Regions from separate parts of the Kitasatospora cystarginea genome, predicted to be linked through region 1. Evidence: riboswitches for the same ligand, from Rfam matches in the RefSeq annotation. Region 1 holds a riboswitch; the other holds the start of a gene.
What was found. A riboswitch is a leader RNA that binds a small molecule or an ion and turns the genes downstream of it on or off. The one in region 1 is predicted to bind cyclic di-AMP.
Positions count from the first base shown of each region.

Region 2: linked by a shared signal. The riboswitch ahead of ABD369_RS00530 (C40 family peptidase) and the one ahead of ABD369_RS24695 (transglycosylase family protein) in region 1 are both predicted to bind cyclic di-AMP.

Region 1 covers NZ_BAAATR010000024.1:114,198-121,650, forward strand. The annotation lists gene ABD369_RS24675 (Ppx/GppA phosphatase family protein) at 1-679, opposite strand, end outside; partial or broken gene ABD369_RS24680 (DUF501 domain-containing protein) at 802-1,311, opposite strand; gene ABD369_RS24685 (FtsB family cell division protein) at 1,325-1,804, opposite strand; gene eno (phosphopyruvate hydratase) at 1,963-3,249, opposite strand; gene ABD369_RS24695 (transglycosylase family protein) at 3,483-4,328, opposite strand; cyclic di-AMP (ydaO/yuaA leader) riboswitch at 4,333-4,513, opposite strand; gene ABD369_RS24700 (cytochrome P450 family protein) at 4,828-6,081, opposite strand; gene ABD369_RS24705 (SDR family NAD(P)-dependent oxidoreductase) at 6,348-6,845, shown strand; gene ABD369_RS24710 (nucleoside triphosphate pyrophosphohydrolase) at 6,935-7,453, opposite strand, start outside.
Region 2 covers NZ_BAAATR010000001.1:116,342-123,794, reverse strand. The annotation lists gene ABD369_RS00550 (rhomboid family intramembrane serine protease) at 1-606, opposite strand, end outside; gene ABD369_RS00545 (hypothetical protein) at 810-1,061, shown strand; gene ABD369_RS00540 (NYN domain-containing protein) at 1,495-2,796, shown strand; gene ABD369_RS00535 (C40 family peptidase) at 3,022-4,047, shown strand; cyclic di-AMP (ydaO/yuaA leader) riboswitch at 4,352-4,514, shown strand; gene ABD369_RS00530 (C40 family peptidase) at 4,576-5,631, shown strand; gene ABD369_RS00525 (C40 family peptidase) at 5,824-6,888, shown strand; gene ABD369_RS00520 (hypothetical protein) at 6,948-7,453, shown strand, end outside.

The sequences.
Region 1 (7,453 bases):
CGATGCCGGCCACCGTGGTGACCGTGCCCGCGAGGCCGACCAGGGTGGCCGCCCGGTCCAGCGGGACCACCTCGGAGGCCTGGTCCAGCGCGGCCCGGATGTCGGCCTGGGCTGCGGAGATCTGACTCAGCGTCGGCAGCTCGGCGCCCGCGAAGTGCCGCTCGGTGATCCGGACGCAGCCGATGTCCACCGAGCGTGCCGCCTCGACGTCCTCGTGGCCCAGCACGAACTCGGTGGAGCCGCCACCCACGTCGAAAACCAGGTACGGGGGCTCGAAGGCGCCGCCGGTCAGCTCCTTGGTGGCGCCGATGAAGGAGAGGTGCGCCTCCTCCTCGCCACTGACCACCCTGGGCTCGACGCCCAGGATCTCCCGGACGCCCTTGCGGAACTCCTCGGCGTTCTCGGCGTCCCGGGAGGCGCTGGTGGCGACCAACCGGATCCGGTCCGGTCCGACCCCGTGCTCGGCGATGACCGCCGCGTACTCGCGGCAGGCGGCGAAGGTGCGCTCCAGCGCCTCGGGCGCCAGCCGGCGGGTCTTGTCCACGCCCTGGCCGAGCCGGTTGATGATCATCCGCCGGTCGCGGTCGGCGATCGCGCCGGTCTCGGGGTCGAGGTCGGCGATCAGCAGACGGATCGAGTTGGTGCCGCAGTCGATCGCGGCGACCCGGGTGGCGGTCATTCGCTCTCCTCCTCTGCCTTGCGCTTCTTCGCGGCGCGCTCGACGGTCTTCTGCTCCTTGGCGGCGATGACGGCGGCGTGGTCCTCGGCCCTGGCCCGCTGCTCGGCCACCTCGGCCGCGCTCTCGGCGAGTTCGGCCGCGCTCACGCACGGGCCCTTGGCCCACCAGTCCTCCAGCATGCCGAGCGCCTCGTCGCCGAGCGGGTTGACGCCGGGCCCGGCCGCCAGCGAGTGGCCGACCAGCACGTGCAGGCACTTCACCCGGTCCGGCATTCCGCCTGCGCTCGGGAAACCCTCGAGCACCTCGATGGCGTCCCGGCGGGCGATGTAGTCCTCGTGGGCGTGTCGGTAGGCGGCGGCCAGCTCCGGGTCCTCGGCGAGCCGGGCGGTCTGCTCCTTCATCACACCGTCCGCCTCCAGGGTCCCGATCAGCGAAGCGGCCTTGGGGCAGGTCAGGTAGTACAGGGTCGGGAAGGGCGTGCCGTCCGGCAGCCGGGGTGCCGTCTCGACCACGTCCGGGTTGCCGCAGGGGCAGCGGTGCGCGACCGCGCGCAGACCGCGCGGCACTCGGCCCAGCTGGGCCGCGATGGCGGCGATGTCGGTGTCGGAAACGGGAGGGTTCTCAGAGGTCATGGGGGTGCTGTCTCTAGCGGGTGGCGGGTACGGGGGCAGTGGACGGGGCGGCGCCGGGAGCGGCGCCGGCCGCGGCGGGTGCGTCGGCCAGCGCGACCGAGTCCCAGACATTGGTGTACCAGGGCACGGCGGACCTGGCGGCCGGGCCGGCTGCCACCGCGCCCGGTGCGGGCTGTGCGGTGGCGGGCGGACTCGGGTCGACCGACACGAACGGCGTCTCACCCGGCAGCGCGTAGTGCAGCCGCTCGCGGGCCTGCGCCTTCACGTACTCCGGGTCCTGCCAGCGGGCCCGCTCCTTGCGGAGTTGCTCGACCTGCTGGGTGGCGCGCTCGGCCTTGGCGCGCTGCGCGCTGATCTCCGAGCGCTGCGCGATGAACTGGCGGGTGGGGTACGCGAGGATCGCCACCAGCGAGCAGAGCACCAGGACGAGCACCGTGGCCCTGCTGGTGAACCGCGGCCGCCCGGCGATCCCGGGGATCTTCCACCTCGCCATGTACCCCTCCCGTCGGCCCCGCGCGCCGGTGCCCCGCCGCCCAACCCTACGGGGTCGGGCGGCGGGGCACCGATCACGAGCCATCCGTGTCAGACCTCATCCGGTCGGACGCAGGTGTCAGCCGTCGTGCTGACCAGCCCTCGTACGCACTGTGCTTACTACTCCGCGGCGCGGAAGCGCGGGAAGGCCGAGCGACCCGCGTACTCGGCGGCGTCGTCGAGGATCTCCTCGATGCGCAGCAGCTGGTTGTACTTGGCGACGCGCTCGGAGCGGGCCGGGGCACCGGTCTTGATCTGGCCGCAGTTGGTGGCGACGGCCAGGTCGGCGATGGTGACGTCCTCGGTCTCACCGGAGCGGTGCGACATCATGCAGCGGTAGCCGTTGCGCTGGGCCAGCTCGACGGCGTCCAGGGTCTCGGTCAGCGAACCGATCTGGTTGACCTTCACCAGCAGTGCGTTGGCGGTGCCGGTCTCGATGCCCTTGGCCAGGCGGGCCGGGTTGGTGACGAACAGGTCGTCACCGACCAGCTGCACCTTGTCGCCCAGCTTGTCGGTCATCGCCTTCCAGCCGTCCCAGTCCTCCTCGTTCAGCGGGTCCTCGATGGAGACCAGCGGGTAGTTGGCGACCAGGTCGGCGTAGTAGTCGATCAGCTCGGCGGAGGAGAGCGCCTTGCCCTCGAACTGGTAGGCGCCGTCCTTGTAGAACTCGGTGGCGGCGACGTCCAGGGCCAGGGCGATGTCCTTGCCCGGGGTGTAGCCGGCCTTCTTGATGGCCTCGGTGATGAGGTCCAGGGCCTCGCGGTTGGAGTCCAGGTTCGGGGCGAAGCCGCCCTCGTCGCCCAGGCCGGTGGACAGGCCGCGCTCCTTCAGCACGGCCTTGAGGGTGTGGTAGACCTCGACGCCCCAGCGGACGGCCTCGGAGAACGACTCGGCGCCGATCGGCGCGATCATGAACTCCTGGATGTCGACGTTGGAGTCGGCGTGCGAACCGCCGTTGAGGATGTTCATCATCGGAACCGGCAGCACGTGCGCGTTCGGGCCGCCGAGGTAGCGGAACAGCGGCAGGTCGCTGGCCTCGGAGGCGGCGTGCGCCACGGCGAGGGAGACGCCCAGGATCGCGTTGGCACCGAGCGAGGACTTGTCCGGGGTGGCGTCCAGGTCGAGCATGGCCTGGTCGATCAGGCGCTGCTCGGTGGCGTCGTAGCCGACCAGCTCCGGGCCGATCTGCTCGATGACGGCGAGGACGGCCTTCTCCACGCCCTTGCCGAAGTAGCGGTTCTTGTCGCCGTCACGAAGCTCCAGGGCCTCGAAGGCGCCGGTGGAGGCGCCGGACGGGACAGCGGCACGACCGGTGCTGCCGTCGTCGAGGCCGACCTCGACCTCGACCGTGGGGTTGCCGCGCGAGTCGAGAATCTCACGGGCTACGACGACATCAATGGACGGCACGAGGCATCTCCTAGCGGAAGCAGGTCCTACGGACAGGGGGTGCAGTCTGCGGACGATTGCGGAGTCGTTACGACCAGAGCCTAACCGCACCGGGCCTCCGGGCCACGCTGCCCTTGGCTCCGTCTCAGCGTGTGGCCGCTCTACCAGCCGGTAGTTCACCTGAATGACCACAAGCGCGACAAGTGGGGCCGTTTCCGCGACGCGGCGGAAACGGCCCCTCATGCCACCTGGGGTCAGCCCAGCTTGAGCACCTGACCGGGGAGGATCAGGTTGGCGTTGCCGCCGATGGTGGCGCGGTTGACGTCGTAGAGGTGCTGCCAGCCACCGGAGAGGTGCTGGGCCTGGGCGATGCCCGACAGGGTGTCACCCTCCTTGACGGTGTAGTCGCCGGTGGCGGCGCTCTGCGTGGTGGCCGCGGCGGACACCGGGCTCTGCGCCGGGGCCTTCTCGGCGGCGCCGCCCGCGAACTGCTCGTAGATGCTCTGGTGGCTGGTCCAGTACCAGCCGCCGCTCTTCTGGTACCAGTACTTGCCCGACTCGGCGTCGTAACCGGCCTTGCCCGGGAAGGACGGAGTGGCAACCGTGCGCGAAGAGTCCTGGGAGGACTGGCTCTTGTAGCTCTTGGTGCTGCTCTTGCTGCCCGAGGAGCCCGAGCCGGAGCTGCGGGTGTGGCTGCTGGTGTCCACGTCGGCGGCCGAACCGCCCCTGGACAGACCTGCCGTGACGGAGCAGACCGGCCAGGCGCCGGGACCCTGCGAGGCGAGGACCTTCTCGGCGATCGCGATCTGCTGGCCCTTGCTCGCCTGGTTGGCCTGGCCCGCGTACTGGCCGCCGCCGTAGGCCTTCCAGGTGCTGGAGGTGAACTGGAGTCCGCCGTAGAAGCCATTGCCGGTGTTGATGCTCCAGTCGCCGCCGCTCTCGCAGTCGGCGACCTTGTCCCAGGCCGACACGGAGGCGGCGTGTGCGCCGGTGGCGGTGAGCAGCGGCAGCGCTAGACCGACGCCGGCCACACCGGCAGCGGCGATGGCCTTCTCGGCCTGGGTCTTGCGACGATGACGGCCCGAACCGGTGAACAGCATGAAGGTGTCCTCTCCGCACGCCTGCGAGGTGAGCTGTCGGGTTCGGACCGGGAGGTTGGCCCGGCCGCGGCGAGCGGGACAGGAACGCTTCCTGCCCTGCCGACGCGGCTTCACCCCAAGCCGTGGGAACGGCGACGAAACCTGGGTCCCCCGCCCTTGCCCAAGGGTTCTGGTCGGTGTCCCGAGGCGTGATGGGCAAGGTTTGGCGTTCCACGCAACGGGGTTCGCAGCTGCGAACTCATCGGAGACTACGCATACCGTCACACCAATCACAAGCTCATATCCCGTACATCACACGAGAATTACGCTGTGTTTATATGCGCCCACAAACGATGTGACTTTGTCCGGTTTGATGCGCATTCAGAGATCGACAAACGGGGACAAGTCCGACACGCCGTCAGCTCGACACGCCCGGTTCGCCGGGTGTCCGGAAGGCGGCGCGGACCATGTGGCACATCTCACCGAAATCCCGAGAATGACTTCTGGATTACGGGGAAGATCAGCCCTGTCGCGCGGTAAAGGAAACCGGGAGTTCGCGCAGGCCACGCATGATCAGACCGCCGCGCCAGCGCAGTTCGGCGCCTTCGGCGGCAAGGGTCAGGTCGGGCAGCCGGGTCAGCAGGGTCGCCAGCGCGATCTGGCCTTCCAGCCGGGCCAGCGGAGCGCCGATGCAGTAGTGGATTCCGTGGCCGAAACCCAGGTGCGGGTTGTCCTTCCGGGCCAGATCGAGCGTGTTCTGCGCGGCGAACCTGGCCGGGTCGCGGTCCGCGGCCGCCAGCACCACCAGCACCGGGTCGCCGACCGGGATCTCCACCCCGCCGATGGTCAGCGGACTGGTCGCGAACCGCCAGGTGGCCAGCTCCACCGGCCCGTCGTAGCGCAGCAGTTCCTCCACCCCGGTGGCCAGCAGCTCCTTCTCGCCGCGTGCCACGGACTCCTGCAGCAGCGCGCGCTGCCCCGGGTTGCGCAGCAGCGCGTACAGACCGTTGCCGATCAGGTTGACGGTGGTCTCGAAGCCGGCGAAGAGAAGGATGAAGGCCATCGCGGCGGCCTCGTTCTCGGTGAGGTGCTCGCCGTGGTCACTGGCCCGGATCAGGCCGGAGATCAGGTCGTCCCCGAGGTCGGCCCGCTTGCGGTGGATCAACTCGGCCAGGTACGAGCGCATCCGCTTCACCGCCCGGCCCACGCCGCCGCGTTGGCCACCGTGGTGGCGGATCATCATGCCGGCCCAGTCCCGGAAGTCGTCCTGGTCCTCCGGCGGGACGCCGAGCAGGTCGCAGATCGCGTAGATGGGGAGCGGGAAGGCGAACTCGTGGATCAGGTCGGCCGAACCGCGTGTGGCGAAGCCGTCGATCAGCCGGTCCGTCAGCTGCTGCACCCTCGGCTCGAACTCGGCCACCCGGCGCGGGGTGAACGCCTTCGACACCAGCCGGCGCAGTCGGGTGTGGTCCGGCGGGTCGATGTTCAGCAGGTGGGTCATCAGGTCGGCCTGCCGCTCCCCCGGGATTCCGACCCGGCCGCTGCGGTGCGCCTGCTCGCTGTGGTGGGCGGGGTTTTTGGACAGCCTGCCGTCCGCCAGCGCCTGCCGGGCGTCCGCGTACCGGGTGACCAGCCAGGCCTCCACCCCGCTCGGCAGCGTGGTGCGGTGCACCGGGCTGTGCTCGCGCAGCCAGGCGTACGCGGGGTAGGGGTCGGCGGCGAACTCCCAGGTGAAGAGCTCGGGCTGCGGGGTGGAGTCGGGCGTTTCCGGCATGTCTCGACGGTATCCGGCGGCGGGCGGCCGGCTCCACGCGGGCGGCCGGCTCCACGCGGGCGGCCGGTGGCTCCGGGACGGCGCCCCATTGCCCCGGGGACGCGCGGATAGGGGACGGACAGGGGGAAGGAGGGGCTGTCTGCGGACGGCGCGTAGCTGACAGAGTCGTGACGTCCGGATTACGCCGCTGCGCGGCGGACTCCCCCGCCCGTGCAGGAGTGAGCCTGGTCACCTGCCGGGTAATGAGTGTCGCGGAGGGTCGAGCAGTGCCTACGATCCTCCGCAATGACTCTGATGGATGGCAGCGCGGGGCCGTCCACGGGGAGCGGCTCAAGGAGGAGCAGGCCATGCGGGTAGCCGGGGCAGTGGTGGTCATCGCGGTACTCGACGGTGGGTCCGGAGACGGTCTGGCCCGCCGGTTCGCCGCCGCTGGCGCCGCCGGGATCATGGTCGCGGACCTGCACGCCGGTGTCGCCGAGGACCTCGCCGCCGAACTGGACCGGCCCGGCTGCCCGGTGGTCGGCGTGTGCAGCGACATCCACCAGCCCAGCGACGTCGCGGCGCTGGTGGACACCGCCGCGAAGCACCTCGGCCCGATCGACCTGTTCTGCATCGCGGGCCCCGACGGCGAGCGGATCGTCTCCCTCGCCGAACTGCCTGGCCACCTCGACCCGCTGGCCGAGTTGCTCGCCCTGGTCGGCGACGCCATCAGCGAGGTCGTCCCGCCGCAGCGGCGCCACGTGGACCAGCCCCAGTCGGCCTGACCCTGCCGGCCAGCCCCTCCTAGAGGGCGGCGGGCGGAACGGGGCGCGGAGCACCTCGCCCCCTCGGTGCTGCCCGGCCGGGCAGCCGATCAGTCGGCGGGCAGCCCCTCGACGGTACGCACGGCCGCACGGTAGGCGCGGGCGGCCGCGCGGAGGGCCGCGTCCACGTCGACACCGGCGTCGTGGGCCCGCTGGACGACGGCGAGCAGCAGCGCTCCCGCCGACTCGGGGGTGAGCTCGGCGGGCAGCTCGTAGGGCTCGTCCGGTACCCCGGTGAAGCCGGCCCGGCGGACCCGGGAGACCAGCTTGGCCGTGTACGCCAGCGCGGGCAGCCCGGCGGGCACCCCGTCCAGGACCGACTCACGCTGCTTCTCGGCCGCCTTGAGCTGCTCCCAGTTGGCCTCGACCTGCTCCGTGCCGCCCGCCTCGACGTCCCCGAAGACGTGCGGGTGGCGGTACATCAGCTTCTCCACGATGTCCCCGGCCACGTCGTCGATGGTGAACGCGTCCTCGGGGTGCTCCTCGGCGATCCGGGAGTGGAAGAACACCTGGAGCAGCACGTCCCCGAGCTCCTCGCGCAGCGTCTCCCGGTCGCCCTCCTCGATCGC
Region 2 (7,453 bases), on a different contig from region 1:
GAACAGCAGCGGTACCAGCGCGGTGACCCGGGCTCTCGGGTAGAGCCGCAGATAGGCGCCGAGCACTCCGGAGATCGCGCCCGAGGCGCCGACCAGCGCGCGCACCGCCTCCGGCGAGTGCGCCTGGGCAGCTGCGTAGCCGTAGGTGGCCAGCGCGCCGACGGCGAGGTAGCCGAGCAGGAAGCGGAACCGGCCGAAGCGCTCCTCGACGCCGGGGCCGAAGACGAAGAGGAAGAGCATGTTGCCGAGCAGGTGCAGCCATCCGGCGTGGATGAAGAAGGAGGTGAGCACCGAGAGGGCGGGGATCTTGCCCGGGGTCGGGGAGAGCCGGCAGCCGGGAACGGCCGGCGGCAGGGTGGCCAGCTGGGCGGCGGTCAGCGGGCGGTTGGCGACCAGTTCGGCGGGCACCGCGCCCCAGCGCTGCTCGTAGCGCTGTTCGGCGCAGATCCGGTTCGGGCCGGTGCCGTAGCCCGGACTGAGGCCGAGGCTGGGGCCGACCAGCAGCAGCACCGCGCTGGCCGCGATCAGGGCGAGGGTGACCACCGGGGCTCTGGGGGGCGGGATGCCGTCCTGGGTGGCGAGGTGGTCGAGGACGGGAGTCGCCATGGAGACGAGCATTCCTCGGGTGGTCTCGGACGGCACCGAGGTGTACTGCGTGTGGACTAGCCACCGGGCGAAGTCGGGGAGGTCCGTACCGGTGGCGGGCCGGGTGGGGGCAGGCAATAGGCTTGGGCCGCCGTACCGCACCAGCCACCGCAGCCGACCCGGGCGACAGCCGAGGGAGCTCACGAGAGATGAGGACCGCGCCGATGAGCATCGCCGCCCCCACTGCCGAGACCCGCTGGCGCTGCACCCTCTGCGGCAACCTGACCCGCTTCGACGTGACCCGCTCGGCGAAGGTCGTCGAGTACCTGCACTTCGACCTGGCGGGCGAGTCCAAGGTGGAGGAGACCGAGGTGCTGGCCGAGACCATTGAGTCGGTGCGCTGCCGCTGGTGCAACGCCGTGGACCAGGTCGAGCTGGTGGCCCGTCCCGGTGCCGAGGAGCAGCAGGACATCTGACGTCCGACGGCCCCGTCCCGGCATCGATCGCCCTGCGCGCGGCCCGGGCGGGGCCGCTGTCCCATGGGCCGGGTCCTGCCGCCCCCGGTGTGTGACGGGGTCCCGGGAGGGGCACGGTACACGGGACAATTGCAGAGAGCAGTGGGTTTGAGGGCAGCGGCAAGGGGCCGTAGGGGACCCGCAGAGCAGGATCGGAGCCGAGGACGTGGTGGACACAGCGAGGGGGCCGGCCGAGCCGCAGGGGCGTGGGCCCGCTGTGGACCAGGCCGGCGCCGTCCCGGTGGCCGGTGCCGCTCCCGGTCCCGAGACCGAGACGGCGGCGGTCGAGGTACCGGCGGTCGAGACCGAGCCCGCCGAGGCCGAGCAGACCGAGCCCGCCGAGACCGCCGAGACCGCCGAGACCGAGCAGACCGAGCCCGCCGAGACCGAGCAGCTGGACCGGCCGTTGCCCGAGGGGGTGCGTCGCCGGGTGGTCGGGATCGCCGCCGACGCACTGGGCGGACTGTCGCAGGCCGATGTGCCCGGCTCGCTGCGCCAGTACGCGAAGTTCACCGCGGCCCGGCGGGCCAAGTACGCGGGCACGGCACTGGCCGCCGCCCTGGAGTCCGAGCCGCTGTTCCGGCTCCGGATAGCGGACCGGCTTCGGCTGGGCCAGCCCGATCTGGTCAAGGCGCTGGAGGCCGGGAGCGTGCCCGGCGCCGCCGACCCGATGGATGTCGCCGCCGCCGCGTATCTGCTGCGGCCGGCGGGCTGGGTGAGGCTGGTGGCCGAAGCCGGGGAGCAGGTGGAGCGGGCGGGCGCCGAGGGGGCCGCGGCGGAGGCCGCCCGGTTCGTGGAGAAGCTCCAGGAGGAGCTGGCCGAGGTACGGGCCCAGGGGCGGGCCGATCTGGACCGCCAGCGGGCCGACGCGGAGGGCGTCCGCAGGGAGGCGGAGTCGCTGCGCAAGCGGGTGCGCAGCCTGGAGAGCGACACCCGGCGGGCGCAGGCCGAGACACGCAAGATGCAGCTGGAGCTGGATGCGGCCCGGGCCGCCGCCGCCGCCGAGCGCAGTGCGGCGGAGGGTGAGGCACGGCGGCTGCGGCACCGGATCGCCGAGCTGGAGACGGCGGTTGAGGCCGGTCGCCGCTCGGCCAGGGAGGGGCGCAGCGTCGAGGACATGCGGTTGCGGCTGCTGCTGGACACCGTGCTGCACTCGGCGCAGGGTCTGCAGCGCGAGCTGGCGCTGCCGGTCTCGCAGATCCGTCCGGCCGATCTGGTGGACGCGGTGGTGCCCGGCTCGGCCTCGCCCAACGACGTGGCCCGGCGCGGGCTGGCGGAGGACGACCCGGCGCTGCTGGACCAGTTGCTGGCGATCCCTCAGGTGCACCTGGTGGTGGACGGCTACAACGTCACCAAGACCGGCTACCCGACGCTGCCGCTGGAGCAGCAGCGGATCCGGCTGCTCGGCGGGCTGGCGATGTTGGCGCAGCGGACCCAGGCGGAGGTCACCTGTGTGTTCGACGGGCAGGACCTCGACGTGCCGGTGATGATGGCGCCTCCGCGCGGCGTCCGGGTGCGGTTCAGCCGGACCGGGGAGACGGCGGACGAGCTGATCCGGCGTCTGGTCCGGGCCGAGCCGAAGGGGCGTCCGGTGGTGGTGGTCTCCGCCGACAAGGAGATCGCCGACGGGGTGCGGAACGCGGGGGCGCGCCCGGTGTCGTCCGTGTTGCTGCTGAACCGGCTGTCCCGGTCCTGACCAGGAAGTCTGCCCTTCCGGTGGCCCTGTAGGGTCCGGCGTTCACGACAGTCCGGACATTCCCGGCAATATGTGACGGTCCGGTGAATTCCGTGCGGGGGCTGGGGGTTGGCACCGGCGAGGGAGTGGCGCGAATCCGTCATCTTCACTAGGGTCTGGCGTCAAACCTATTTTCCGGAATTCCGCCCGAACGGACGGAGCCAGCAGGAAGAAGGAGCTAGTCCCTTGGCCAGCCACCGCCGTCCCAAGCAGCCGAGCCGCGCACGGGTGTCCGTGCTGACCGCTGCGGCGGCGACCGCGGTCGCCCTGTCGGCCAACGCGAGTGCCCACGCGGCGCCCGCCCAGCCGAGCAAGGACGAGGTCAAGGTTCAGATCGACCAGCTGAACACCGAGCAGGAGCAGGCGGCCGAGAAGTACGACGGCGCCCAGGAGCGGGCCGACCAGCTGCGCAAGCAGGCCGACCAGCTCCAGGACCAGGTCGCCCGCGGCCAGGAGCAGCTGACGCAGCTGCAGACCAGCCTGTCGGCGGTGGCCGGCGACCAGTACCGCTCGGGCGGCATCGACCCGTCCGTGACCCTGATGCTCTCGTCCAACCCGGACGGCTACCTGGAGCAGGCGTCCAGCGCCCAGCAGATCAACCAGACCGAGGCCGACATCCTGAAGGCGCTGAAGGCGCAGCAGGCCCGGCTGGACCAGCAGAAGCAGGAGGCGGCCGCCGTCCTCGCCGAGCTGGACCGCAACACCCAGGAGCTGAACGACGCCAAGGCCCAGGTGCAGCAGAAGCTGCAGGAGGCCAAGAGCCTGCTGAACTCGCTCACCGCGCAGGAGCGGGCCGCCGTCGAGGCGGCCGACCGCGCCTCGCGCGGCGACGCCCGGGCCGACCTCGGCGACCTGCCGAGCGCGGGCGGCTACGCCGGTGTCGCGGTGTCCGCGGCGCTGAGCATGCGCGGGCATGACTACCAGTGGGGCTCGGCGGGGCCGAGCACCTTCGACTGCTCGGGTCTGATGCAGTGGTCGTACGCACGGGCGGGTGTCTCGCTGCCGCGTACCTCGGAGGAGCAGATGGGGGTCGGTGCCCGGGTGCCCTCGCTGGCCCAGGCGCAGCCGGGTGACCTGGTCATCTACGAAGGCGGGGGCCATGTCGGGATGTACATCGGCAACGGCATGGTGGTGCACGCCCCGCACACCGGTGACGTGGTGCGGACGATGAAGGCGGACGCGATGGCGATCGTCACCATCCGCCGGGTCTGACGCCACCGCGAGTCCGGCTTCCCGGCCCGCCGAATTCGTCCTGCGACGCAGGGCGCTTCGGCGGGCCGTTTTCGTGAAAGGCTGTCAGCCGTCGGTATCCGAGCTGTCACGCACGGTCGGTTCACAAATGAACTTGGCATTGACTCAGAATTTTTTCTGACAAGGATTTGAACGGATCACGGTTTCGTTACTAGGGTCAGGACCTGAACCACCGCACAGTCGATCACCCAGCCAGGGTGGCGGCGGTGGTTACCGCCGAGTCCGAGAGGCAGTAGGGGCAGTTCAACTGCCCACGGGGAAGCCCCTGTTGGGGTTGCTGCGGATCGGAGCCGGGGAACCACGTTCCTCGGGGTGAATCGGCGCCAGGCCGGCCGGCCGTCGGGGACGCGGGCCGGTGAGGCGTCGTAGGGCATGTCTTCCAGCCCGAACCCGTCAGCTCACCCGGTAGGCGGACGTAGGAAGAAGGAGTCCGCCTTCGTGGCGTCCCATCGTCGCCCCAAGCCCGCAAGCCGTGTCCGCGTGTCGATCATGACGGCGACAGCCGCGACCGCGGTGGCCATCTCCTCCCAGGTCGGTGCGCACGCCGACCCGAAGCCGACCCTGGATGAAGTCAAGACCCAGGTCGATCAGCTCAACGACCAGGCCGAGGTCGCCAGCGAGAAGTACGACGCGGCCAACGAGAAGCAGCAGGAACTGCAGAAGCAGGTCAACGACCTGCAGGACCAGGTGGCGCGCCAGCAGCAGCAGGTGAGCACCGTTCAGGGCGAGCTCGGCGCCGTCGCCGCCGAGCAGTACCGCAACGGCGGTATATCCCCGACCGTGCAGCTGATGCTCTCCAGCAGCCCGGACTCCTTCCTCAGCCAGGCCGACTCGCTCAACCAGCTCGGCGCCTCCCAGGCCGACGCGCTGAAGCTGCTCAAGGCCGACCAGGAGAAGCTGGACCAGCAGAAGGCCGAGGCCCAGCAGAAACTGGGCGAGCTGGACGCCACCACCCAGGACCTCAAGGCCCAGAAGGACGACGTCCAGGCGAAGCTGGCGAAGGCCCGGGAGCTGCTCGACTCGCTGACCCAGCAGCAGCGCGAGCAGCTGGCTCAGGCCCAGGCCGCCGCGGACGCCGCCGCCCGCGCCTCCCGTGACCAGAACCGCACCGACCTCGGCGGCAGCGGTGGCGGTGGCACCAGCACCGGCGGTGGCGGTGGCGGTGGCGGCACGGTCCACGTGCCGGCGTCGGGCTCGTACGCCGCCCGCGCGCTCGCCTATGCCGAGAGCCAGATCGGCAAGCCCTACCAGTGGGGTGCCGAGGGTCCGAGCTCCTTCGACTGCTCGGGTCTGATGGAGTGGTCCTACGCGCAGGCTGGCGTCTCGATCCCGCGCACCTCGCAGGAGCAGGCGTCGGCCGGCACCAACATCGGCACCGACATCTCCAGGGCCCAGCCCGGTGACCTGGTCATCTTCTACAACGACATGCACCACGTCGGCATGTACGCGGGCGACGGCCAGGTCGTCCACGCCCCGCGTACCGGCGAGAACGTCAAGTACATGCCGGCCACCGTTCTGCCGATCGCGGCCATCATCCGCGTCTGACCTCTTCGCGGTTCCGTCCGCAGGCCCGGCCCCGTCTCCGAGGGGCCGGGCCTGCGGCGTTCCCGGACTCGTCGAGCTAATGTCCGATTAGTGGTCAAATATTCGGTGTTGCAAGGGTTTGGACTAGATCCTCCGGACTCGCTAACGTCTGCCCCCGGACGTTAGCCGAGGACGAATGGAGCAGCCGCCCCGATGTCGATGCACCGCCGTTCCCCCCTGCAGGGCACGCAGCGGCTGGCCCGCGCCCTGGCGCTCACGGCAGCGGCCACCACTGCACTCGGCATGACGCTCGGCGGGCCGGCCCAGGCGGCCCCGGGCGCACCGGGGGAGCCGCCGTCCAAGCAGGAGGTCAGGGCTCAGGTCGACCAGCTGTACGAGGAGGCCGACCGGGCGGCGGAGCGGTTCAACGCCGCCCAGGAGTACCAGAAGCGTCTGCAGAGCGAGGCCGACGGCCTGCAGGGCCAGGTCGCCGCCGCGCAGGACGAGCTGAACCGGCTTCGCGGCGATCTCAATGCGGTGGCCGCCGCCCAGTACCGGGCCGGCGGCATCGACCCGGCCGTCGCACTGATGCTGGACACCGATCCCGCCGGGTACCTCGCCCGGGCCCGCAGCCTCAACCAGGCCGCCGAGCGGCAGAGCGCCACCGTCCGGCAGGTGATCGACCGGCAGCTCAGGCTCGACCAGCGCCGTGCCGAGACCAGCGCCAAGCTCGCCGAGCTGGAGGAGGCCCGCCGTACCCTGGCGGAGAGCAAGCAGCAGATCCAGCAGCGGCTCGACCAGGCCCAGCGGCTGCTCAACACCCTCGGAGCGGCGGAGCGGGCCGGGATGGCCCTGGAGGACGCCAAGGAGGCGGAGCAGCGCGCCACCCGCGGCACCGACCGGCTCGACCTCGGCGACCTGCCCGCCCCCTCCGACCGTGCCGCCGCCGCGCTGGCCGCCGCCACCTCCCGGATCGGCTCGCCCTACGTGTACGGATCGGCGGGCCCGTATGCCTTCGACTGCTCGGGTCTGATGTACTGGAGCTGGCGGCAGGCCGGAGTGACCCTGCCGCGCACCTCGCAGGCGCAGATGTACGCGGGGCGGCGAGTGAGCCTGAGCGAGGCACGACCGGGAGACCTGGTGATCTTTTTCAGGGACATGCACCACGTCGGCATGTACGCCGGCGGCGGGGTGGTCGTGCACGCGCCCCACCCGGGGGCCAGGGTCCGCTACGAGAGCGTGAACGCGATGCCGGTGGCCGGGGTGGTGCGGGTCTGAACACGGACCACGAACCGCTGGTCACCGACCTGCCCCGGCCGACCGGGGCAGGTCGGCCCTTGCTGTCCCGGCGCGGCGCGCTGCTGCTGGCGGCCGGTGGCCTCGTACAGCTGTCCGGGGCCGGGGCGCGCTCGTCGGCCGGTACCGCCGAGGGGGTCGCTGCCGCGGGCCCGCCCGTCCGGCCGCGGATCGAGGCCCTGCTGTCCCGGCGGGCCAAGGCGCTGCTCGGTTCGGACCCGGCCGGGCTGCTCGCGGACGTGGCCCCGGAGGCCAGGGATGTGCAGCAGGAGGTGCTGACCCGCTGCCGCGACCTCCCGTTCGCCGACCTCTTCTACCGGATGACCGACTTCACCGAGCCCCGGGACGCCGACCGGATCACCGTGGCGGCCGATCTCGGCTACCGGCTGCGCGGTGTGGACGACCACCCGGCGCTGCTGGGCCGCACCCTGGAGCTCGTCCGCGGTGACGGCGGCTGGCTGCTGGCCAAGGACGAGCCGACCGGGGCCGCCGCGCTCTGGGACCTGGGCACCGTCCGGGTGGCGCACGGCAGCCACTGCCTGGTGCT